DNA from 4 places in the Pseudoalteromonas sp. 20-MNA-CIBAN-0454 genome. Region 4 is predicted to be linked to each of the others. Evidence: predicted binding sites of a transcription regulator. Region 4 holds the regulator's gene; each other region holds the start of a gene.
What was found. The regulator LexA, encoded in region 4, represses DNA repair genes until DNA is damaged. The targets are predictions, from matches to a motif close to TACTGTATNNNNATACAGTA.

Region 1: the regulator LexA is predicted to act here: its motif matches at 2,296-2,315, upstream of AAEZ22_RS09205 (YebG family protein).
Region 2: the regulator LexA is predicted to act here: its motif matches at 2,415-2,434, upstream of AAEZ22_RS14075 (exonuclease domain-containing protein).
Region 3: the regulator LexA is predicted to act here: its motif matches at 3,658-3,677, upstream of ruvC (crossover junction endodeoxyribonuclease RuvC).

What each region holds. Positions count from the first base shown of each region.
Region 1 is NZ_JBEOOB010000015.1:34,086-39,915, reverse strand. It holds gene AAEZ22_RS09215 (EAL and HDOD domain-containing protein) at 1-35, opposite strand, end outside; gene putP (sodium/proline symporter PutP) at 357-1,868, shown strand; gene AAEZ22_RS09205 (YebG family protein) at 1,928-2,245, opposite strand; gene AAEZ22_RS09200 (ComEA family DNA-binding protein) at 2,561-2,860, shown strand; gene AAEZ22_RS09195 (DUF6170 family protein) at 2,876-3,178, opposite strand; gene dsbB (disulfide bond formation protein DsbB) at 3,178-3,696, opposite strand; gene fadR (fatty acid metabolism transcriptional regulator FadR) at 4,140-4,853, shown strand; gene AAEZ22_RS09180 (peroxiredoxin) at 5,132-5,737, shown strand; gene AAEZ22_RS09175 (TonB-dependent receptor) at 5,797-5,830, opposite strand, start outside.
Region 2 is NZ_JBEOOB010000030.1:34,204-40,033, reverse strand. It holds gene scpC (succinyl-CoA:acetate CoA-transferase ScpC) at 1-906, shown strand, start outside; gene AAEZ22_RS14090 (DUF6691 family protein) at 1,135-1,539, opposite strand; gene AAEZ22_RS14085 (YeeE/YedE family protein) at 1,543-1,956, opposite strand; partial or broken gene AAEZ22_RS14080 (MFS transporter) at 2,089-2,280, opposite strand; gene AAEZ22_RS14075 (exonuclease domain-containing protein) at 2,446-4,599, shown strand; gene AAEZ22_RS14070 (DUF2496 domain-containing protein) at 4,588-4,749, opposite strand; gene AAEZ22_RS14065 (late competence development ComFB family protein) at 4,739-5,014, opposite strand; gene AAEZ22_RS14060 (primosomal replication protein) at 5,155-5,763, opposite strand; gene AAEZ22_RS14055 (TSUP family transporter) at 5,765-5,830, opposite strand, start outside.
Region 3 is NZ_JBEOOB010000040.1:20,012-25,841, forward strand. It holds gene AAEZ22_RS15920 (arylesterase) at 1-392, opposite strand, end outside; gene AAEZ22_RS15925 (ABC transporter ATP-binding protein) at 393-1,106, shown strand; gene AAEZ22_RS15930 (ABC transporter permease) at 1,096-3,597, shown strand; gene ruvC (crossover junction endodeoxyribonuclease RuvC) at 3,727-4,251, shown strand; gene ruvA (Holliday junction branch migration protein RuvA) at 4,254-4,871, shown strand; gene ruvB (Holliday junction branch migration DNA helicase RuvB) at 4,879-5,830, shown strand, end outside.
Region 4 is NZ_JBEOOB010000013.1:28,662-34,491, reverse strand. It holds gene coxB (cytochrome c oxidase subunit II) at 1-1,134, opposite strand, end outside; gene lexA (transcriptional repressor LexA) at 1,608-2,225, opposite strand; gene AAEZ22_RS08290 (SRPBCC family protein) at 2,505-2,957, shown strand; gene AAEZ22_RS08285 (PaaI family thioesterase) at 3,056-3,499, shown strand; gene AAEZ22_RS08280 (hypothetical protein) at 3,502-3,882, opposite strand; gene AAEZ22_RS08275 (chaperone modulator CbpM) at 4,135-4,455, opposite strand; gene AAEZ22_RS08270 (DnaJ C-terminal domain-containing protein) at 4,455-5,420, opposite strand; gene AAEZ22_RS08265 (endonuclease) at 5,683-5,830, shown strand, end outside.

The DNA.
Region 1 (5,830 bases), on a different contig from region 4:
TCTAAGATCGGTTGGCGTGCAGCGTAAAAGTACATAAAAAATTCCGTATAGATAAAAAATAACTATTGATTGTAACAATATATGGCAAAACATTAAAAATAGCATGATGTAAATAAGCTTATCTTAGATTAATAACATATTTTTAATAAGTTACAGAAATTTTGACTTAAATACATACGATTTGTTTGTTTTTAATTCACTAAAGTTGACATGTTGGAATTTTAACTATTACCCATGCTATAGTGACAGAGAATGGTTTTTATCCCAATACTGTCTTAACTATAATATTTTAAGAGTCATTATTTGGATCAAAAGCCTGTTGCAATTTATTAGTGGAGGCGAATTTGGAAACAGGAATGATTATTTCACTAGCATTATACTTTGTTGTAATGCTAGGTATAGGATTGTATGCATTTAAGCAATCAACCAGCGATGTTTCAGGTTACATGTTAGGGGGCCGTAATTTATCACCAAGTGTTGCTGCGCTATCTGCAGGTGCATCTGATATGAGCGGTTGGTTACTTATGGGCCTTCCCGGCGCTATGTATCTTTTTGGTTTGAGTAAGGTTTGGATTGCGATTGGTTTAGTGCTTGGTGCTTGGGCAAATTACTTCTTAGTTGCACCTAGGCTACGTGTTTATACTGAAAAAGCGAATGATTCAATTACTATCCCGGATTATTTTGCAAATCGCTTTGCGGACAATAAAAATATATTACGTGTTATTTCAGCTATTGTTATTATTGTTTTCTTCACACTTTATACCTCATCTGGCGTGGTTGCTGGTGGTAAGTTATTTGAAAATTCATTTGGAATGAGCTACGAAGTTGGCCTATATGTCACTACGGGTGTTGTAGTACTTTATACGCTTTTTGGTGGTTTTTTAGCGGTAAGTTTGACCGACTTTGTACAAGGTTGCATTATGCTTATAGCGCTATTAGTCGTACCTATAGTAACGTTTACTATGCTTGATCACCCAGTAATGGAAACGCTTGCTAATGCAAGCTATGACCTGTTACTTATCTCGCCAAAGGCCAGTGAAGTTCATTCTCTAAATATGCTAGATTGGTTTGCTGGTGGCTCTACTATCGCAATTATTTCTGCGTTAGCTTGGGGCTTTGGTTACTTTGGTCAGCCTCATATTATAGTACGCTTTATGTCGGTACGTTCAGTTAAAGATATTCCAGCAATGCGACGCATTGGTATGTCTTGGATGACATTATCAGCAATAGGCGCAGTACTAACTGGTTTATTTGGGGCAGCCTTCATACTAGAAAATGAAATGCCGATAAATGATAAAGAAACAATATTTTTAGTGCTATCTGAATTGGTTTTTCATCCATTGATTGCTGGCTTTTTATTAGCAGCTATTTTAGCGGCTGTAATGAGTACTATCTCTTCACAATTGCTAGTGTGTTCAAGCTCGTTAACTGAAGACTTTTATAAAATATACCTGCATCGCGAAGCCTCTCAAAAAGAGCTGGTTTTTGTTGGGCGTATTAGTGTGGCATTAGTTGCTATGTTTGCTATTTACTTAGCTTACGATAGAGATAGTTCTATTTTAGATTTAGTGAGTAATGCGTGGGCAGGCTTTGGCGCTGCATTTGGACCACTCGTATTGTTTAGCCTTTACTGGAGAAGAATGAACTTTGCTGGCGCCTTAGCAGGCATGTTAGTGGGGGCTTCAACAGTACTTATATGGATATACGCACCAATTACCATTAATGGTGGGAGTTTAAGTAGCGTTATTTATGAAATAGTCCCAGGCTTTATTTTATCAAGTATTGCGATTGTATTAGTTAGCTTAATGACCAATGAGCCAGCTAAAGAAATTACAACCTTATTTGATGAAGTAGAACAAGAACTATAAAAAGTTATAAACAAAAAAAGGGAGTAACTTAGGTTACTCCCTTTTTTATGCAAAATTTATTAACTCGCTTTTTTGTCGCTACTTTCTTCTATGGGTGCAACATTATCTGCTTTTTTGCCTTTTACAGCAGCTTTAGGGGCTATAGGCTCTTTACCACCTTTTAATATTGTCATGAAGTCATCTTTACTTTTTGCCATTTCTAAAGCGAGTGACTCTACTTGTTGCTCACTTAATGGTACATCAACTTTTTCTAGCAAAATTTCAAGCGACTCTGCAATATCGAGCATTTTATCATAGGCATCAGCTTCTTTTTTGGTAGTAAACGTCATGCGCTCGACTCCGTTTCGTTCTACAACATATTTAACAACAACAGCCATGATTTCTCCTGCTTACTTGCGTGGCATATAGTATATATAAACCATTAGATTACTGTTTTTATGTACAGTACAAGTTTGTGCCTAAATTTGCAAGTCCCCTAATTAATATTAAGTGATAATAGTTGACAACAAAGATTAACTTTACTTTATTTAACTTAATCACTTTTGTGTACCGTTGCAGTTAAGGATCTCACAGGGAGTGAATGTTAGGTTTAAGTATTTAATAAAGTGCAGGTGTAAAAAGCCTTTTGCGTTATGACTTAAACATATAAACAACAAAGTAAATGTTCATGTATGAACAAAAAAGGAAGAAAGATGAAAAAACTAAAATATAGTATTTTAGCTGCAGCTTTTTGTATGTTGCCAGTAACTCTTACCTACGCAAATGTTGATACCTCAGCAATAACTCAGCAAGTAAAACAGGCGGCTTTAAATATTAATACTGCTGATGTTAGCCAGCTATCTAAGCTCCCTGGTATTGGTAAGAAAAAAGCACAAGCTATTATAGATTATCGCGAAGCAAAGGGTAACTTTACATCGTTAGAGGATTTGAAAATGGTAAAAGGTATAGGTAAAAAATTAGCTGCAAAGCTTGAAGGTAAGGTTTCGTTTTAAGTTAAAAAGGGCGCGTTAAGCGCCCTTAGTATATTGGGTTAATGCTTCACATAAATGCTTTTTAGCAAAGTTAATCTCAATTGGAGTCGTTAGTAGTGGGTAACACAACCCACCGAGTAGTAAAAAAGGGATGAGTAACCAGCCTTCAAATACGGCAAATATTAAAAACAGCGGACTGAGTAATAATAATTTTATAATACGAAGTAGTACTTTATTAACAGGTGAAAGCATACTTAAAGAAATCGCTATAACAGCTTGTCTGTCACGTATTTTTAAATGTTTTAGAGCATTAATTTGGCTTGAAAAAAACACAAGCATTACAGCGACCTTTTAGTCATTAAGCGACTCGTTACCAGTAAAAATAAAGTGGCTGCAAACAGCGCAAATATTACTTCCATCCATGCCGGCATACTTAGCCCCGCAAATTGCCAGTCAATGTTTCCGCAATCACCAGTGGCTGCAAAAAAGCTTGGGATCCAATCATGTAATGGCATAAAGGCAGGAAAGTTAGGTTCAAACTCACAGCTAAATGCAAAAGGATCAGTGGTTGTTTGCATTTCGATATGCTCGCGGGCAATTATAAATCCCCAAACACTAGAAACAGCCCATACACTATAGGCGAGCAAGCGAACCCCTCTATGTTCTGGATTACTTGTACCAATAATACCTGCAATAAGTAAACCTAATACCGCAGTACGCTGATATATGCACATGATACATGGCGCCAATCCCATTTTATATTGAAAAAACAGTGCCGTTATTTCAAGCAGAAAAACAATACCACTAAACAAAAGCCAAGGAGTACGTTGGGTGGGTAATTGTGCAAGCCAGTTCATAATAAATCCGTATTTAAATAAGACGTTAGATTATGACGTAGGATAAAGTTAGGGGCAAGCAAAACGACTTAAAGCCTACCCACATGCATTTATGATGATTAAAGTTAAGGTTATAATTCTAAAAGCCAATAAAAATCCAATAATGTGAATAAAGAGGTAGCCCTTTAAACGAGTAAAGTATGTGTGTGAGGTGACTTTACGTAATAAGTTAATAAGGCAAGGCGCGAACTTAAAGTAAATAACTACTTAAAATGTATCTAGGGTGAATATATAAGTGCTTGCGACAAGTGTTAGTAAAAAATATAAAGCATTTTATAGACACAAATATTTTAATCGCATACTGGCAGTAATATGGCGTACTTTACTTGTTACTTGAGCGTCGTCTGGTACAATCAGTCGGTTAATCGTATGTAGTAGTGTGAATTAATTCGAGTGGGAATTGGATGAGAATTTTTAAAGCGAAAAGCCCAGCAGGATTTGCTGAAGAATACATAGTAGAGTCTATCTGGAATGGCGATTTCCCTCCTGGATCTATTCTACCTGCTGAGCGTGAACTCTCAGAGTTAATAGGTGTTACCCGAACGACGTTACGTGAAGTATTACAGCGATTGGCTCGAGATGGCTGGTTAACTATTAAACATGGTAAGCCAACAAAAGTGAATAACTTTTGGGAAACGTCAGGACTAAATATTCTTGAAACGTTAGCACGTCTTGATGAAGATAAAATGCCAGAGTTAACCGACCAGTTACTCTCTGCACGCACTAATATAAGCGCAATTTATACGCGTGCAGCTATAAAGTTAAATCCAGAACGTGTGATTGAAATTCTCTCACAAAGCGATGAGTTAGAAGACAGTGCGCAAGCATTTGCTGATTACGATTATAAAGTGCATCACGAGTTAGCTGTTGCAGGTAATAATCGTATTTACGTGCTTATACTCAATGGCTTTAAAGGATTTTATTCAAAAATAGGTTGTCATTATTTTTCAGATCCGGGGACGCGTGAGTTGGCTCGCCAGTTTTATAAAGACTTAACTAAATTGGCCGAAAACAGAGAACACGACGGTGCGATCATGATGATGCGTAAATATGGTCATCAAACCGGTGAAATTTGGCAACAAATTCGTGGCGATATGCCCAGCGACATAATGGATTAAACCTATTTTAAAAGCCTGCATTTGCAGGTTTTTTTGTGTCTTCATTTTATTAATACTTTATAACCAAGAAACTGAGCTAATAAAATAAACCCCATCACTTTTTAGCGTTCAGTATTATCGATGGGAGGAATCGTTAAATACGATTGTCATTTCGCACCAGTTCTCTCTAGAATAATAATAATTATATGTGCGCTATTGGTTTTTAAGTTTTAGAGCCCATATAACTATCAGCATTGCATAAGCAATTGACAACAAACTCAAAATATTTGGAGAATAAAATGGGTGTATTAGTAGGCCGCCAGGCACCAGACTTTACCGCTGCAGCAGTTCTTGGTAACGGTGAAATTGTAGATAGCTATAACCTTCATGAAAAAATTAAAGGTAAAAAAGCAGTTATTTTCTTTTACCCACTAGATTTCACGTTTGTATGTCCTTCTGAACTTATTGCATTTGATAAGCGTTATGAAGAATTCCAAAAACGTGGCGTTGAAGTAATTGGTGTTTCTATCGATTCACAATTCTCACACAACGCATGGCGTAACACTGCTGTTGCAGATGGCGGTATCGGTAAAGTTAAATATGCACTAGTTGCAGATATTAAACATGAAATTTGTAAAGCATACGACGTTGAGCATCCTGAAGCGGGTGTTGCGTTTCGTGGTTCTTTCCTAATTGATGAAGAAGGCAATGTACGTCACCAAGTAGTGAACGACTTACCACTAGGTCGTAACATTGATGAAATGCTACGTATGGTTGACGCGCTAGCGTTCCACACTGAGCACGGTGAAGTATGTCCTGCTGGTTGGACTGAAGGTAAAAAAGGTATGGATGCAAGCCCTGAAGGCGTTGCTAAGTTCCTATCTGAAAACGAAGGCGATCTATAATTTAGCTCTCGTTTTAAATAAAAAAACCGCCAATTGGCGGTTTTTTTGTTGCTTCTAATTTAGAACGAGAAGCTTACTTTAGTATAAATATAA
Region 2 (5,830 bases), on a different contig from region 4:
GATCGTATTGGTAGCACGGCTATTCCAATTGATCCTGCTAAAATTGTTGGCATTGTTTTTACTAATCAGAGCGATTCGTTTTCAACAGTTACCGACCCTGACGTAGATACAGCGGCTATTGCCAGCCACTTAGTGAGCTTTTTTAAAGAAGAAGTAGCACAAAAGCGTATGGCAGAAAACCTAGGGCCATTACAAGCAGGTATTGGTAATATTGCTAACGCGGTAATGATGGGATTGTTAGATTCTGATTTTGAAGATTTAACAATGTACTCAGAAGTATTACAAGATTCGACCTTTGATTTAATTGATGCCGGTAAACTTAAATTTGCTTCAGGCAGTTCAATTGTTTTATCAGAGCGTTGTAATGCAAAAGTATTTAATAACCTATCAGAATATAAAGATAAGTTAGTGTTACGTCCGCAAGAAGTGTCGAATCACCCTGAAATAGTACGCCGTTTAGGCATAGTGGCAATTAATACTGCGCTTGAGTTTGATATGTACGGTAACGTAAACTCAACCCATGTTTGTGGTACTCGCATGATGAATGGTATTGGCGGCTCGGGTGACTTTGCACGTAATGCGCATTTAGCGATATTTGTTACTAAGTCGATTGCTAAAGATGGCGCTATTTCGAGTGTAGTACCTATGGTAAGCCACGTTGACCATAACGAACATGACGTTGATATATTAGTAACCGAGCAAGGCTTAGCCGATTTACGCGGCTTAGCGCCACGTGAACGTGCTGTACAAGTTATTAAGCACTGTGTGCACCCAGATTACCGTGATGCCATGCTAGATTACTATGAGCGCGCTTGTAAGCGAGGCGGACACACACCTCATTTATTAGAAGAAGCGTTTAGCTGGCATATTCGCCTTGAAGAGCAAGGCAGTATGAAAAAAGCCTGATAAATATAATCCCAAATTGCACCAATCCATACAGTTAATCTGTTTTGGGTTTAATTAAACGCTCCTTTTAGGGGCGTTTTTTTAGCGCTACTCTACACAATTAATTAGCCACTTAGTCTTGAGTATTAAAAGGCCTAAATTCGGATAATAAGTGCTGGCTAATTACCTTTAAGTAATCCATTAACACCTGGTATTAATGGGTTACTTAAACAGCCTCTAAAATCAAACTTAAGTAAGCTTTTTAGTTAGCCACATACCGCCTAGCACGGCCGCAAAAAACAGCAAAAATTCCATTTTAAGAGACACTAATTGAACCAAGCCCGGGCCTGGGCATATGCCACTTAAACCCCAGCCTAAACCAAAGAGTATTGAGCCAGTAATTAAGCGCGCATCAACTTTTTTTAAATCACTTAAATTAAATGATCCTGAAAGGAGTGGCTTCTCTTTTTTTGCAACCCATAACCACGTAAGCATCATTATTAGCATGGCAACAGCCATCACTATAATTAAACTTGCGTCCCATTGGTTCCCGTAGGTAGGAAAGTTAATTACTTTAGCGGGGTTTGTCATACCGCTAATAATAAGCCCTAAGCCAAATATAAAGCCTATAACAACCATCATAATTGCTTTCATTACTTATCCTACCAGGTTTGCTGTAATAAAGGCGACGAGCATAAATGTACACGTTGCAACCCAAGAGCGGGTAGAAAAACGCGACATGCCACACACACCATGGCCACTTGTACATCCATTAGCTAAAGTTGTACCTACGCCAACTAAAAGCCCCGCAACAACAATAAGCCAAGGCGACAACTGTAATTCGGCTTCTAATAAAGAAGGGGCAAATACCCTTACAGCTACACCTGCCAACAACAACCCTAAAATAAAGTATAGCTGCCAACGAGAGCCCGAACTTACTTTAGCAAATACAGACTTAACAATGCCCGAGATGCCTGCAATTTTTCCGTATAAAACCAGTAATAACGTACACGCTATACCTATTAATGCACCGCCTATTGCAGCCGACACTGGGGTGAATTCTGTTACCATTTTTTAAATTTCCCAAACAATAGAAACACCTAAACCGGTTTGTTTCATTTCGATTGATACTTGCTGATTCGGCGCTAAGTAGTTAGCACCCGTTATTTTTTTGCTGGCGATTAATATCACCGCTTTTAAAAATTACATAGATTCGAGCGTTTTACCGCGTGTTTCTTTTATGTATTTAACAACAAAAAACAGGCTTATAAGTGCCGATAACGCATAAAAGCCATAAGCACCGGCAAGGCCAATGTTAGCCAGCATAATAGGGAAGGTCATGGTAATGGCAAAGTTAGCAATCCACTGCGCACTGGCGGCCACAGCAAGGGCTGCAGCATCATAATTAGCGTAAGAAATAATATTATTAGCACTATTAATGGTGCTAAATCTTGTCCTAATTAACGCCTGATAACTCAAAGCATTACTGATTACAACTTTAAGATTGAATAATAAGCATAAATACTAGATACTGTTTTTATATACAGTCATGGCAATGTTATGAAAAAAGAATTACCAGCAAAATACTATTTAGCGCATTTTAGAGAGCTTATTGAGTTTGTAACAAGTAAATGCATGCATTTACTTGAGCCTAAACATAGTGAATTTATTAGTAAAATTAATCAGCTAGATGAGCAAAGCCAATGCATGTTGGCGCGTGTGTACTCGCGAAAGCCTTATTTAGTGCAGGCGCAATCGCTTAATTATGAAGAAATAACCTCGCCGCATCAGGCTATTTATACGCTAAAAAAAGCCGGCATTTTATTTGAGCCAAACGAGCAGCATTATTCGCAGCTTTTAGCGCACTTAACCAAACCTGCTTTACTAGAGTTACTAAGTAATTACGACGAACAAATAAGCTATAAAAAGAGCGCCGCTAAAGGCGCGCTGGTGGATAGCGCCCGTGAGTTTTTTAAAAGCTGCCCGCACGAGCTTGCACCGTTTTATAGCCAGTATGTAATTAATAATCGCAGCGATTATTATGAGTATTTTGAGTTTTTATTTGCAGGTAAACTAAGCAGTGGTGATGTGAATCATCAAAACCGTTTTGTAATGCGAGACTTAGGTTTAACCGCTACGCGTGAAGGGCATAGCGAGAGCTTATCGCGCTTTGAAACGAAGGCCGAGGCGCAATCAAACTATTTATTAAACCGTTACCGATTAGCATTTAAAAATATAACCGATGAGAACGATTACGTTGCTTTAGCGCCGCAGGTTCTAGTGCAAGCTGCGTATGGTGCAATAGCTGTTGCGCTTAAAAATAAGTTATTAGTACAGCTTTTTAAACAGTTAAAAAACACCAATAGCGAACTTGCTTTTAGTTTACTTGAAGGGTGTGTTGATGATAGCGAAGCACACGAAATTCAAATAAGAGAGCAATACAGGCTTGGTAATAAACAGTGGGTAAAAGCACGCTTAGAAGCCATTATTGAAAATCCGCTAACGGATGATTTACTGTACTTTGCTGATGACTTTTTAATGCGTAAATTTAATAAGCAAACGCGTTCGCGTTTAAGCACTATGCTTGCTGACACTCAGTGCGTACTCGAAATTGACGAATTATACCGAGGTGAAGTAGAGCAAGGCGTAAACGATTATTACACTGCCCAAGGTATGCAGGTATTTAATACCGAAAACACATTGTGGCAAAGTTTGTTTGGTTTAGTATTTTGGCACGAATTATTTATTGATACCCCTTATCCGCTATGCAATGAGTTTGATATTTATCCGCAAGTATTAAGGCTTGGTAATTTTTATGCAGCGCAACCAGCGCAAATAAATGAGCGCTTAGCACAGTGCCAAACACCTCAGGCATTACTTAAATTAGTATGTAAAAATGCAGCGCAATACTTTGATCAACCTAACGGTTTATTTAAATGGCATAACGAGTTATTACAACCACTAGAAGCGCTTATTTTAAATAGCCCAATTGAGGCGTTAATTACTCACTTAACCAATATGAGTAAACATTATTTACAGCTAAAAGACGGCTACCCCGACTTAATGGTTATCCATAACGGCAAAGTACATTTTGAAGAAGTAAAAGCCCCAGGCGACAAGCTAAGGCGAAATCAATTAACGACTATAGATAACTTAAAGAGCAGTGGTTTTGAGGTACATATAGCCGTTGTTAAATGGTTTATAGATCCCAACCGCATTTACAGCGTAGTTGATTTAGAAACGACAGGCGCATTAAAAGGCGGTAACAAAATAACCGAAATTGGCTTAGTTAAAGTACAGCATGGCAAAGTAATCGATACCTGGACTACTTTAGTTAACCCACAGCGACATATACCTGGGTTTATCACGTCGTTAACCGGTATTAGCGATAGCATGGTAAGTAATGCGCCAGTATTTGCAGATATAGTAAAACCTTTAATGGCTAAATTAGCGGGAAGCATTTTTGTTGCGCACAATGTTAACTTTGACTACGGGTTTATTAAAAAAGAATGCGAAATGGCAAAGGTGCCTTTTAAAATGCCCAAGTTGTGCACTGTGGTGGAATCGCGTAAAGCCTTTGCGGGCTTAAAGTCGTACTCGTTGGGTAATTTGTCAAAGCACTTTAATTTAAACTTAACTAGCCATCACCGAGCGCTTGCCGATGCAACCACCACAGCGCAGTTGTTACTATTAATTCAAAAATCACAAAGCTAGCTCATTACTCTGCTTTTTTTCAAAGTCGATTTTTACTATTTCGAGTGCTTTAAGTACTTCATCAGGAGCAACGTCGTGTTGCTCTAGTAGCATAATTAAATCGACTGCGAGTTTTATATGGGTTGGTGCTTGTTGTAGGTTATTGCTCATGTTGGTGTTTCTTTTTTGCAATTTGGCTAATTGCTACATCAATGGCTGTTTGCACTCGTTGTTGCATATGCATACGCTCTGTTTGTGATAAATAATAGGCCATATCTACGTCGGAGCGAATATAGCGCGCAGGCAGTTGATTTAAAACAGTACAGCAAAAATCGGCCATTACATCATCAGTATACTGTTCATTAAGTTTGCGATTAATTATTTCTTCTAAAACAAATTTTTCATAAAAGTTATGTATATCTTCGTGTAATTGCATATTCCACTCGCTCGTTTTTAATCCATTTAATTGAGTTTATACCAAGGAACAGTATAAATCGAGGGGATAGCTTTACAGCTATTTATTAACGGTTAATTAGTTAACGGCTTGATTGGTATTGTAAAACATACTTAAAGTGTTTAGCGAAGTTGTTGTTTTTCTACACGTTGTATTTTTTCTTCGGTGGCCGAAATCGCTTTTCTACAGCGCCCTAAGCGTGCATGCGTTGTTAATATTTCCAAATTTAGCTTTTGTGCTTTAGCTGGAGTTGCTTTATCCATTTGCATTTTACGCTCTTCAATCATTAACAATAATCGGCGTTCAAATTCGTGGTTTTGTTTAAGTTCGTCATAAAGCTCATGAGATGATTGTATTACTTGTTGCACAGCTTGTTTATAAACGGCTTGTTTGGGACGTGGTTTATAATGACTTTTATTTTCTTTTATCCAAATAGGGGTTGATTTAATAACATTAAAAACAGCTTGTACTTGTGTTGCTATACGCTCAAGTGCATAGGTGTATGCATGGCGATGCTCACTTGGTGGTAAAGACGATACTTCGTCTTCTATTTCGGTTACATAGTCAGCTAGGTTCATACTTTTAGTACTAAAAACAGCACGGTCAAATAAGCTTGGTTGCGCTTGCATATAACGGTTTTTAGAAAACAGTTTTGCTTTATCAAATTGCTCGGCTTGCTGCTTTAAGGTTGCAACTTGTTGGCGTAGTTTATCAAAAGCGGGTGAGTGCATATTAAAAGTAAGCCTCGTAAATAAGTTTTAGTGCTAATAATATAACCATAGTATTAAATACTGGGCG
Region 3 (5,830 bases), on a different contig from region 4:
ATTAAAGCGCTGGTGGCATTGGCTGCTTGGCTTTTTTTGATTAATTCGGTTAAGTTAGCTTGTAGCTTACTCACCGGAAAACCACGTAAACCGTCGTTTGCGCCCAGCTCAATAAGTACATGAGTTGGTTGATACTGCGCTAGCAAAGCATCTACACGGCGCAGTGCGCCACCGGTTGTTTCGCCACTGATACTGGCATTAATAAGTTTGATATTACTTTGCTCAGCATCGTATTTATCTTGTAACAATTGTACCCAGCCTTGTTCTTGTTTAAGTCCGTAGGCTGCGCTTAAACTGTCACCAAGTATTAAAATGGTGTTATTAGCTGCTGCACTTAGTGGCTTGATAACTAAAAATAAAATGAATACAAAACGTAGGATTGAATGAGTCATATGTCAGCGCTTTCTCAATTAAATATAATTCAAGTAAATGGTTTGTCTAAAGTGGTATCTACCTTTGAAGGTGAGTTGCCCATCCTCAGCGACATCAGCTTTAATGTCAAGCATGGCGAATCTGTTGCGGTAGTGGGCACTTCTGGTTCTGGTAAATCTACGTTACTTAGTTTGTTAGCTGGGCTTGATACGGCGAGTGGCGGTGAAATATTTTTAGATGGCGAGCCGCTACATAATCTCGATGAAGAAGCGCGTGCTGGGCTGCGCGCCGCAAAAGTAGGCTTTGTATTTCAGTCGTTTATGTTAGTACAAAGTTTAACAGCGCTTGAAAACGTAATGCTACCCGCTGAACTTGCAGGGGAGCGCGACGCTAAACAGCAAGCACTTATTTTGCTAGAAAAGGTAGGTTTGGGTCATCGCATCGACCATTATCCGTCGCAACTCTCTGGTGGTGAGCAGCAACGCGTTGCAATTGCGCGGGCATTTATTGGCACACCAAAAATACTGTTTGCCGATGAGCCTTCGGCAAACCTAGACAGTAAAAACGGTAAAATGATTGAGTCGTTATTATTTGATCTAAATTCGCAGCACGGTACTACGCTTATTTTAGTAACGCATGACGAGGCACTTGCACAAAAATGTCAGCATATTATTCAAATTGAAGGTGGCCGATTAGTAGAAAACTCAGCAGAGGAAATAGCAAATGTGGGCTAAGTTAGCGCTTAAGTTATTTTCGCGGGAGTTTCGCCGTGGTGAGCTTACGGTGATAAGTGCGGCTATAGCGCTTGCGGTACTTACCGTGCTTACTTTATCTATGGTTACCGAGCGTATTGCACAGAGCATTGCGCAAAAAAGTAGCGCCTTTATTGCCGCCGACCGAGTGCTTGGCAGTAATCACGTAATCGACACTTCTTATATAGCTAAAGCAGAGCAACAAAATTTAAAAACCGCACAAATGCTTTACTTCGACACCATGTTATTTGCCAACGACGAAATGCAATTTAGTTCGGTAAAAGCGGCTTCAAGTGGTTACCCGTTAAAGGGGCAACTTAAGGTTAAATCGAGCCTAAATGGAGAAACCGAAGTTGCTAACGGCGGACCAACACTTGGCAATGTGTGGCTTAGCGAGTCGGTATTTTATAGTTTAAATATAGATATAGGCGATGTAGTAGAGCTAGGTGCTGCATTATTTAACGTTGAAAAAGTAATTGTAGAAGAGCCCGACGCGCCTTTTAATGTGTTTTCGAGTAGCCGCAGGGTGCTTATAAACATTAACGACGTGGAAAAAACAGAAGTAATACAACCGGGTAGCCGAGTGTTTTATCGTCAGCTTTATGCCGGCGATGAAAGCGATATAAATAGTTTTTACGATTGGCTAAAACCGCAGTTAAAAGAAAACCAGCAATGGTATGGCGTAAAAGATCGCCAATCGCCAATATCTAATAGTTTAAACCGTGCAGAAAGCTTTTTGTTGCTAGCAGGTTTGCTGGGCATTATTTTAGCCGCAGTGGCAATTGCGGTGTCTGCAAAGCGTTATTGTGAACGCCAATACGACCCAGTTGCTATGATGAAAACCTTAGGTGGTAGCCGGGCAATGATCCGCAAAATTTACCTTACACATTTATTAATGGTGTGTTTAATGGCGGTAACAGTGGGTTTATTAATTGGCTATGGTTTACAAGAAATTGCGACACATTATTTAGCAAAAAGCATGGGTACAACGTTGCCAATGGCGGGTTTTAAGCCGTGGTTAGTGGCAATTAGTACAGGTGTAATTTGTGCTGTGATGTTTTCTATCAAGCCGTTATTTGATTTATTTGATATTCCGCCATTGCGAGTGCTGCGTCGTAACTTAGGCGATAAACTAGCGGTTAGCCGGGTGCACTTAGCTATGAGTGCGTTTACCGTGTTTTTACTCATGTGGCTATTTAGCAATAATATAAAAATTACTCTGATTTTGTTTGCCTCAACCCTTACTTTAATTGGCGTGTTGTTTTTGGTGTCTAAAGTTATATTTGGTGGTGGCCGTAAATTGGGCTTAAAGCCGGGTAATAGTTGGTCGCTGGCAATTGCGTCAATTCAAAAGCGTGCAAATGTGAATGCAGTCCAGCTGATCAGCTTTTCCCTCGCTATTAAGCTATTACTATTTTTAGTGGTACTTAAAAACGACATGATAGCCGATTGGCAGTCGCAGTTACCAGACGATGCTCCCAATGCATTTTTAGTCAATATTACCCAAAACGAACTTGAGCCAATTAATACTTATTTGGCGCAAAAAAACATTCAGGTATCGGAGTTTTATCCCACCATTCGTGGCCGGGTAAATGCGGTAAATGGCGAGCTGGTAGCGCGAGAAGTATCATTGCAAGACAACGAGAAAAAAGATGAAGAGGCACGCGCTGGTATTGGTCGCGAGCTAAATTTAACCTGGCTTGAAACGCCGCCAGCGCAAAACGAAATAGTGCAAGGGCAGTGGTTTAATGAAAACACATTAGCAGAGGCATCTATTGAGGAGTCTATGCTTGAGCGTTTAGATGTTAAACTTGGCGACACGTTAACGTTTTTAATTGGTGCGCAGTCGTTTGACGCTAAAATTACCAGTGTGCGTAAAGTAAACTGGGCCACCCTTAAGCCAAACTTTTTTATTATTTTAAGCCCTGATGTGCTCAAAGACTTTCCGGCAACGTATATTTCGTCGGTACGTATTGAGCCTGATCAAAAACGCGACTTTAGCCAATTGCTGCGCAGCTATCCAACGGTTACCGCCATAGATGTAGGTAACTTTGTTAAACAAATACAATCAACCATAGAGCAAGTGTCACTTGCAATTGGCTTTGTACTTACTATTGTGGTGTTGTGTGGTGCACTGGTATTAATATCGCAAGTGCAAGCAAGCTTAGGCGAGCGCATGCAAGAAATTGTAATACTGCGCACACTTGGTGCAAAAAGCCGGCTTATTAAAAACGCTACTTTATATGAGTTTTTATTGCTTGGTGGTTTGGCCGGCTTAGTTGCCGCTTTTTTTAGTGATATTGCACTATTAGTTGTACAGCAGCAGTTATTTGATCTGGCGGGTAAATTACATCCACATATTTGGATAATAGGACCGGTGGCAGGTGGAGTGTTTGTAGCGGGGTTAGGCTATTTTATGATTGCTCGCACACTTAAGCAAAACACCCAAGGGCTGGTGCGTGCGTTAGGTTAAGTTGCCAATATTTAAGCAAAAGGAAAACGCCCACTTAAGTGGGCGTTTTTGTTTTATTGTTACTGGTAATTTATACAGTGCTCTGGCATTATTAGCCTAATTAACGAATAACAATAATGAGAGTGCTTTTTGGCCATAATTTTAGGGATTGATCCAGGCTCACGCTTAACTGGCTACGGTGTTGTAGCGCATCAGGGGTCTAAATTCACTTATTTAGGCAGTGGTTGCATTAAATTAGCGGATCATGAGTTTCATATAAGACTTAAAATGATTTACCAAGGCATTACCCAGCTTATAGAGCAGTTTTCGCCAGAAACCTTCGCGATAGAAAAAGTGTTTATGGCGCACAATCCCGACTCAGCCTTAAAGCTAGGCCAAGCACGTGGTGCTGCTATTGTAGGCGCTGCAATGGCCGACTTACCAGTATTTGAATACTCAGCAAGGCAAATAAAACAAGCCGTAGTAGGCAATGGTGGCGCCGATAAAACTCAAGTACAGCATATGGTTAAAAACATTTTAAAACTACCTGGTACGCCACAAGCTGATGCCGCCGATGCACTGGCTATTGCTATTTGCCATGCGCACTCAGAACAAAATTTAATAAAACTAGCGGGTAGCGCAAGCAAAACCGTTAGAGGACGTTTAAGGAAATAACTATGATTGGTCGCTTAAATGGTATTTTAGTAGAAAAACAACCTCCCGAAATATTATTAGAGGTAAGTGGTGTTGGCTACGAAGTGCAAATGCCAATGACCTGCTTTTATGACTTACCTAAAGTTGGCGAAAGTGCCATTGTTTATACTCATTTTGTAGTACGCGAAGATGCACAACTATTGTTTGGCTTTAACAACAAAGTAGAGCGTGCCTTATTTAGAGAGTTATTAAAGGCCAATGGCGTAGGGCCAAAGCTAGGTTTAGCTATTTTGTCGGGTATGTCGGCGCAGCAATTTGTAAGCTGTGTAAATAACGAAGACTCCACAAGCTTAGTGAAATTACCCGGGGTAGGTAAAAAAACCGCCGAGCGGCTAGTACTCGAAATGAAAGACAGATTAAAAAATTGGGGCAACGATTTATTCACCCCTTTCAGCGACAGTGCGGTTATTGAGCCGTTTAGCGACGCAACAATTGCTAATAATGCCGCCGATGATGCTGTGTCGGCTTTGGTGTCGCTAGGTTATAAATTGCCACAAGCGCAAAAAGCAGTAAAATCAGTAAGTAAACCCGATATGTCTACTGAGGTTCTTATTAAAGAATCTTTAAAATCAATGCTGTGAGTAACCTATGATCGAAGCTGATCGCTTAATTGACGCGACTGAAAAACCCAACGAAGACTCTATAGACCGTGCAATTAGGCCAAAATTACTCGCCGATTACCGTGGTCAACCGCATGTTAAACAGCAAATGGAAATTTTTATTGAAGCGGCCCGTAGCCGAGGCGAAGCACTCGATCACCTGCTTATTTTTGGCCCACCAGGTTTGGGTAAAACTACATTAGCTAATATTGTTGCCAACGAGCTGCAGGTAAATATAAAGGCAACCTCAGGGCCAGTGCTCGAAAAAGCCGGTGATTTAGCCGCATTGCTAACCAACCTTGAAGAAGGTGATGTATTATTTATTGATGAAATACACAGGTTAAGCCCACAAGTTGAAGAAATACTCTACCCAGCAATGGAAGACTACCAACTTGATATTATGATAGGTGAAGGCCCAGCAGCACGCTCGATAAAATTAGATTTACCCTCGTTTACGCTTATTGGCGCAACGACTCGCGCGGGTTCGTTAACCTCGCCACTGCGTGACCGCTTTGGTATTGTGCAGCGCTTAGAGTTTTATTCAGTAGAAGACTTATCGTACATAGTAGGGCGATCGGCGCATTTTCTTGATTTAGAAATGTGCGACGAGGGTGCAGTTGAAATTGCTAAACGCTCACGCGGTACCCCCCGTATTGCCAATAGATTACTACGCCGAGTGCGTGACTACACCCAAGTAAAGTCAGACGGTACGGTAAACGCCGAAGTGGCAGAGCTGGCACTTAATATGATAGATGTAGATAAAAGCGGTTTTGATTATATGGATCGTAAGTACTTACTCGCCATTATAGAAAAATTTATGGGCGGCCCAGTTGGGCTCGACAATATAGCTGCAGCTATTGGCGAGGAAAAAGAGACTATTGAAGATGTAATAGAACCCTTTTTAATTCAACAGGGCTTTATTCAGCGTACACCCCGTGGAC
Region 4 (5,830 bases):
CTCCCCATCGGCATCAAGTGCTGCCTGTATTTCACTTGGTTGAATTACATCACCGGTATCATTACCCCATGCATTACGCTTATAAGTAATTACCGCTGCTAATTGCTTTATAGAGAGCTGTTTAGCAAAGGCTTGCATGGCTGTGCCGGGGCTTCCGTGAATAACAATATCAATGTGGTCTTTTATATCGCCAAGCACTATCGGGCTGCCTTTAAGTGCAGGAAAAACGCCTGGCAAACCTAACCCTGTGGGCTGATGACATGCAGCACAATTGGCCATATACACTTGCTCACCCAAAGTCATTAATTCTTCTTTAGGGAGTGTTTGGTCAAGTAATGCAGCATCTGCTGCTGCTGCTTTTTGCTTTGCTTGTTTAGCATCTGCTAGCCAAACTTTAAAATCGGCCTCTGACTTAGCCTCTACTACCACTGGCATAAAGCCATGATCTTTACCGCATAGCTCAGCACACTGACCGCGATAAATACCGACTTCGTTTATGTTGGTCCACGTTTCGTTAATAAACCCCGGGTTTGCATCTTTTTTAATAGCAAAATCGGGCACCCACCAAGAATGAATAACATCGTCGGAGGTCATTAAAAAGCGTACTTTTTTATTGATCGGTAATACCAGAGGCTTATCTACCTCAAGTAAATAGTTGGGGTTTTTATCGGCTAGGTTAGCAATTTCATTTTGCGGTGTGGCAAGTATTGAGTAAAACTCAACATCTTCCCCCATATATTCGTAATGCCATTTCCATTGTGAACCAGTTACTTTAATAGTGATATCCGCTTTACTGGCATCTTCCATCGCTATTAATGTTTTAGTTGCGGGGACTGCCATTGCTATTAAAATAACAAATGGAATTGCTGTCCAGAGTATTTCTACTTTGGTACTTTCGTGAAATTGAGCAGCAACTGCTCCTTTAGATTTACGATGATGAATAAGTGCCCAAAACATAACGGCAAATACAATCACGCCTATTACACAGCATATTAAAAATATGGTCATGTGTAGTTGATAAACATTATTACTTATATCGGTTACGCCTTTGCGCATATTATATTGGCTATTTGCCAATGCTAACTGCGGAAAAACAAACAATATAAGCCACAAGGTAGAGCTCAATTTACCCATGTGACAGCTCCTTTAATACTGTTGCGAGTGCAAAACAAAAAGACATAAGCTTTAAATGCCAATTTGTTATTTTTTATTTTTGTATTGCTGCCGGATATATAAATATATTTTCTCAAAACTAAAGCTGTGAGTTATTGTTAGTCCAGCCCATTAACAATTAGTTAATAATTGAACAACTAGCAAGTTTTAGTTTGAAAAATAATCAAATAATATTAGGGGATTAGCGTAAATATGGGATTTATTTAATTTTGTTCTAAGCAGGAAGTGAGCAACAGCAAGGGTTACAAATAAAAAGACAGCGATAACGAGTATTAAATACTTAAATGATAAAAAACATAAACTTAATATAATTTTTTCATTGCAGCGGAATTTTCACAAAAAAAAGGCAAAAAAAAGCGCACTAAAAAGTGCGCATTAATTATCTGAGCTATTAAATTATGCCGATATTTTACATAGCTATAACAGCTTAATTGTCACATCCAGTCAGCATTACGAATAACCCCAACAGCTAAGCCTTCAATATTAAAAGATTCGTTTTCAAGATCCACTTCTATCGACGAAAATTCTTTATTTTCAGCATGCAATAATACTTTTTTGCCTGCTTTTTCTAAGCGTTTTACAGTTACATCGTCATCAACGCGGGCAACAATAACTTGGCCATTTTCGGCAACTTGAGTGCGATGAACAGCCAGTAAATCACCATCCATAATACCAATATCTCGCATGCTCATACCATTTACACGCAATAAAAAATCGGCAGCGGGTTTAAACATTAACGGGTCAATTTTACAATGGCTCTCAACATGTTGTTGCGCCAAAATAGGTTCGCCGGCAGCTACACGGCCTATTAACGGTAAACCAAGTTGTTCTGGTTCATCTTCTTCAATAAGTTGAATACCACGGCTAGCGCCTGGTTTCATTTTAATAGCGCCTTTTTTAGCCAGCGCTTTTAAATGCTCTTCTGCTGCATTAGCACTTTTAAAGCCTAATGTTTGTGCAATTTCTGCGCGTGTAGGAGGCATACCAGTGTCTTTAATAAACACTTTAATAAGTTCGAGTATTTGCGCTTGGCGGTTAGTTAATGGTCGCATACAACTGGTTTTCCATACAGTACATTTAACTGTGAGTATATACAGTTATCTGAAAATCGCAAATTTAAATTACTCCTCGCCTTTGCTGCCAAAGGTGGCATTGGTCTAAGCTTAAAATTACCAAGTAAATTACAGATAAAATTACGCAGATCACGATAGTGTTAGTTTTACGTTACATTAATTACATAACTACTAAGTTGTTACTGTTATTAAAAATTAGTTAGCTATCGTTTTTGTAATGGGCCTTAACTTCATCAATGTGAATTAACGGAGAGTGTTATGAATATCACTGTAGCGGTAATAATTAACGGTCCTAAACGTAAAGTATGGGCGGCAATAACTGACATCGAAAACAGTGCCAATATGCTGTCTGGCATTATTGATGTAAAAATAATCGAGAAGCCACCACAAGGGCTAGTGGGCCTAAAATGGTTAGAAACACGAAAAATTTTTGGCAAAGCAGCCTCAGAAACCATGTGGATCACCGAAGCTGTTACTAATGAATACTATTGCACTCGCGCAGAAAATGGCGGGGCAGTTTATACCACTAAGCTGTCACTTACCGCCGCCGAACCTAGCACCTGTTTAACCATGACTTTTTCTGATAGCTCTGAGTCTATTTGGGTAAAAATGATCTCTGCAGTGATAGGGTTTTTTCTTAAAAGTTCGATGCGTAAAATGCTAAAAAAAGATCTCGATGAAATTAAGCACTATGTAGAAAGCAAAAAGTAGCACTGTATTACCATGCAGTAGCTGCACTAATTTGGCTATCATATCGCCATGAAAAATCGTATTATCGGTTATCGTTTTCAACCTTTAAAGGAGTAACAATGAGTATTTGGCATCAACCTATTACTTTAGCGTTTTGTAAGCAGTTAGACCAAGGCATAAATGGCCAAGGTACACTGATGAAAACCATGGGGATTGAAATAACTGAAATTGGTGATGATTACTTAGTTGCCACTATGCCAGCAATTCCTGCGCACCATAACCCTATAGGCATGGTGCATGGCGGAGCAAACGTGGTTTTAGCCGAAAGTGTTGCCAGCTACGCGGCTAATTTTGTGGTCGACTTCACTAAATTTTATTGTGTAGGGCAAGAGATCAGTGCCAGCCATTTAAAAGCCTCGCGTAATGGCACCTTAACCGCCACCGCAAAAGCGTTTCATATTGGCAAGCGTAGCTCAGTATGGGAAATAAAAATAACGAATAGTCGCGGCGAGCTTTGCTGCGTATCAAAAATGACCGCAGCTGTTGTAGAGCGCAAAGGCTAAGGCTATTTTTCTAGCGGGTAAATAGTAATTTCCATGCCTGCACCAATTGCCGATATACGTAATAATGTATCGGCGTGCAGCGCTTGGTTAAAACACTTTGGCGAAGTGCCCGATTCAAAACCAATATCAAAGGTACGGCGCGAACAACTCAACCATTGCTTAAGTGCAGCCCGCGAGCATGACTCTACTAACTCACATAAGTGGTTAATTGCTTTATCCGGTGAAGATATTTCGCCTGTTACTTCTATACGCGCTAACTGACGGTATTCGTCTTTATCATAATGTAAAATAGTGGCGATTTTTTTTAGGTCAGCTACAAGCACGCTAATATCTTGCTTTGACTCAAGCTCTAGGTCTACATTTAAAAATTGAATTTCCGACATTGTCTGCTGTTTATCCTCTAATTAGTTCGCTGTAAACTTTAACGCAGTTTTACGCTTATACCAAATCAACTCTGCAATATTCACCTTTTTTATCTGAATAGTCGGCTATTTTTACGCATTTATTGACGCTTTACTTACTCTTATTTCACGAATAAAAAATATTTAAGCACCAAAAGCTCACTATTATAAAAGTGCTGAGCTAGCTCCATAAAAATAGCTAGCTACTCGCATTTAAAATTTAACCACTATTTTTTATTCTAAATGTTTAAATCGACTTAAGTGCTGCTTTAACATTTGGTTTTCAGCAATCAACTCATCCCGTTCATCCAATAATTGTAAAACCAAAGCAATAGCAGACCAATCTAACGATAAGTCATGCTGAATACGCGCAGCCTTTTTAACTAAGATCACTGTTGATACCGTAAATTGCCATTCTGTAACGCGCTCGCCCTCAATAGGAATAGCAATGCTGTGCTCAACCAATTCATATAATATGGCTTCGCTAATATCACTACTCACACACAATTCTTGGCTAGTGAGTAAATTGCCTTGTGGTGCCTCGATAATTTTCATTATGACTTGCTCCAATTGCTACGGGGGTCAAAATGGGCTTTTTCGGCCAGCTCTTGCCAAAGCTTTTTGCTAACATCATCACTCAATGCTGGATTAACAATTTTAATCACAGCAAATAAGTCACCTTTGGCTTTTTTACTAATTAACCCTTTACCTTTAATGCGTAAACGTTGACCCGATTGACTATTAGCTGGAATAGTTAGTTGGATTTTTCCGGCTAATGTAGGTAAATTTATTTTAGTGCCCAAAGCAGCTTCCCATGGTGCAAGAGGTACCACTATATTTAGGTCATGCCCCTCAACGTCAAATAATGGATGAGGCACTAAGCGAATTTGCAAATACAAATCGCCATTAGGGCCATTTGCCGAACCTAATCCACCTTGGCCTTTTAAGCGAATGCGTTCGCCATTAACCGAGCCGGCAGGAATTTTAACTTTAAGCGATTTTTTAACTTCAGATACACGGCCACTACTGTCTCGCTGCGGCAGCATAAACTCAATTGGTTTAACGGTATCGACTAACGTTTCTTCAAGAAATACCGGGAATTCAATTTCCACATCTTGTCCTTTTTGCGCACGAGCGCCACCAGTTCTGCCCTGCCCGCCATGGTTAAACCCACCTGCGCCGCCAAACATTGAATTTACAAAATCAGAAAACTCCTGATCGGCTTGGGGATCACCTTGCTGATAATGGTTTTGTGACGAGCCATAGCTACCGCCATAATTTGCTTGCTGCTGAGCACGGTTTTGTTGATTACGACGTAACACATCGTATTTAGCGCGCTCTTCTTTGTTGTGAATAACTTCGTAAGCTTCACCTATCTCTTTAAACTTTTCCTCGGCTTGAGGTTCTTTACTTACATCTGGATGATATTTTCTAGCTAGCTTTTTATAAGCTACTTTAACCGCTTTATCGTCTGCATCGGGCGATACTCCAAGCACGGCATAATAATCTATAAATTTCATTCGCAATCCAAATCACAAACTTATGAGCTTTCATCATACTCTTTAAGTAACAACTTTTGTTTATTTAAACAACAATTTAAAGTAGATAACCTGAGCTCCGGATAATAAAACTAAATATAACTATGATTCAATACGTTAGTAAATCTCTTAACCAGAGCTAAGGTTAAATACTAAAGAACGGTAAATATGGCTTAAGTAAACTTTATCTTTTAGCTTCAAGTCATTAAACTAGCCGCTCCTGTAGTTCACGTATGTGATGGATATGACTCGATTTATTTTAGCCTTGTTGGCTTTTTTTGTATGCTTTTCGCTATCGGCTGAAGAATTCACTCGGTTTTCAACCGCTAAAAGACACCTAATTAAAACCCTCCCTAGTAATGCTAAAAGTATTTACTGTGGCTGCGATATAA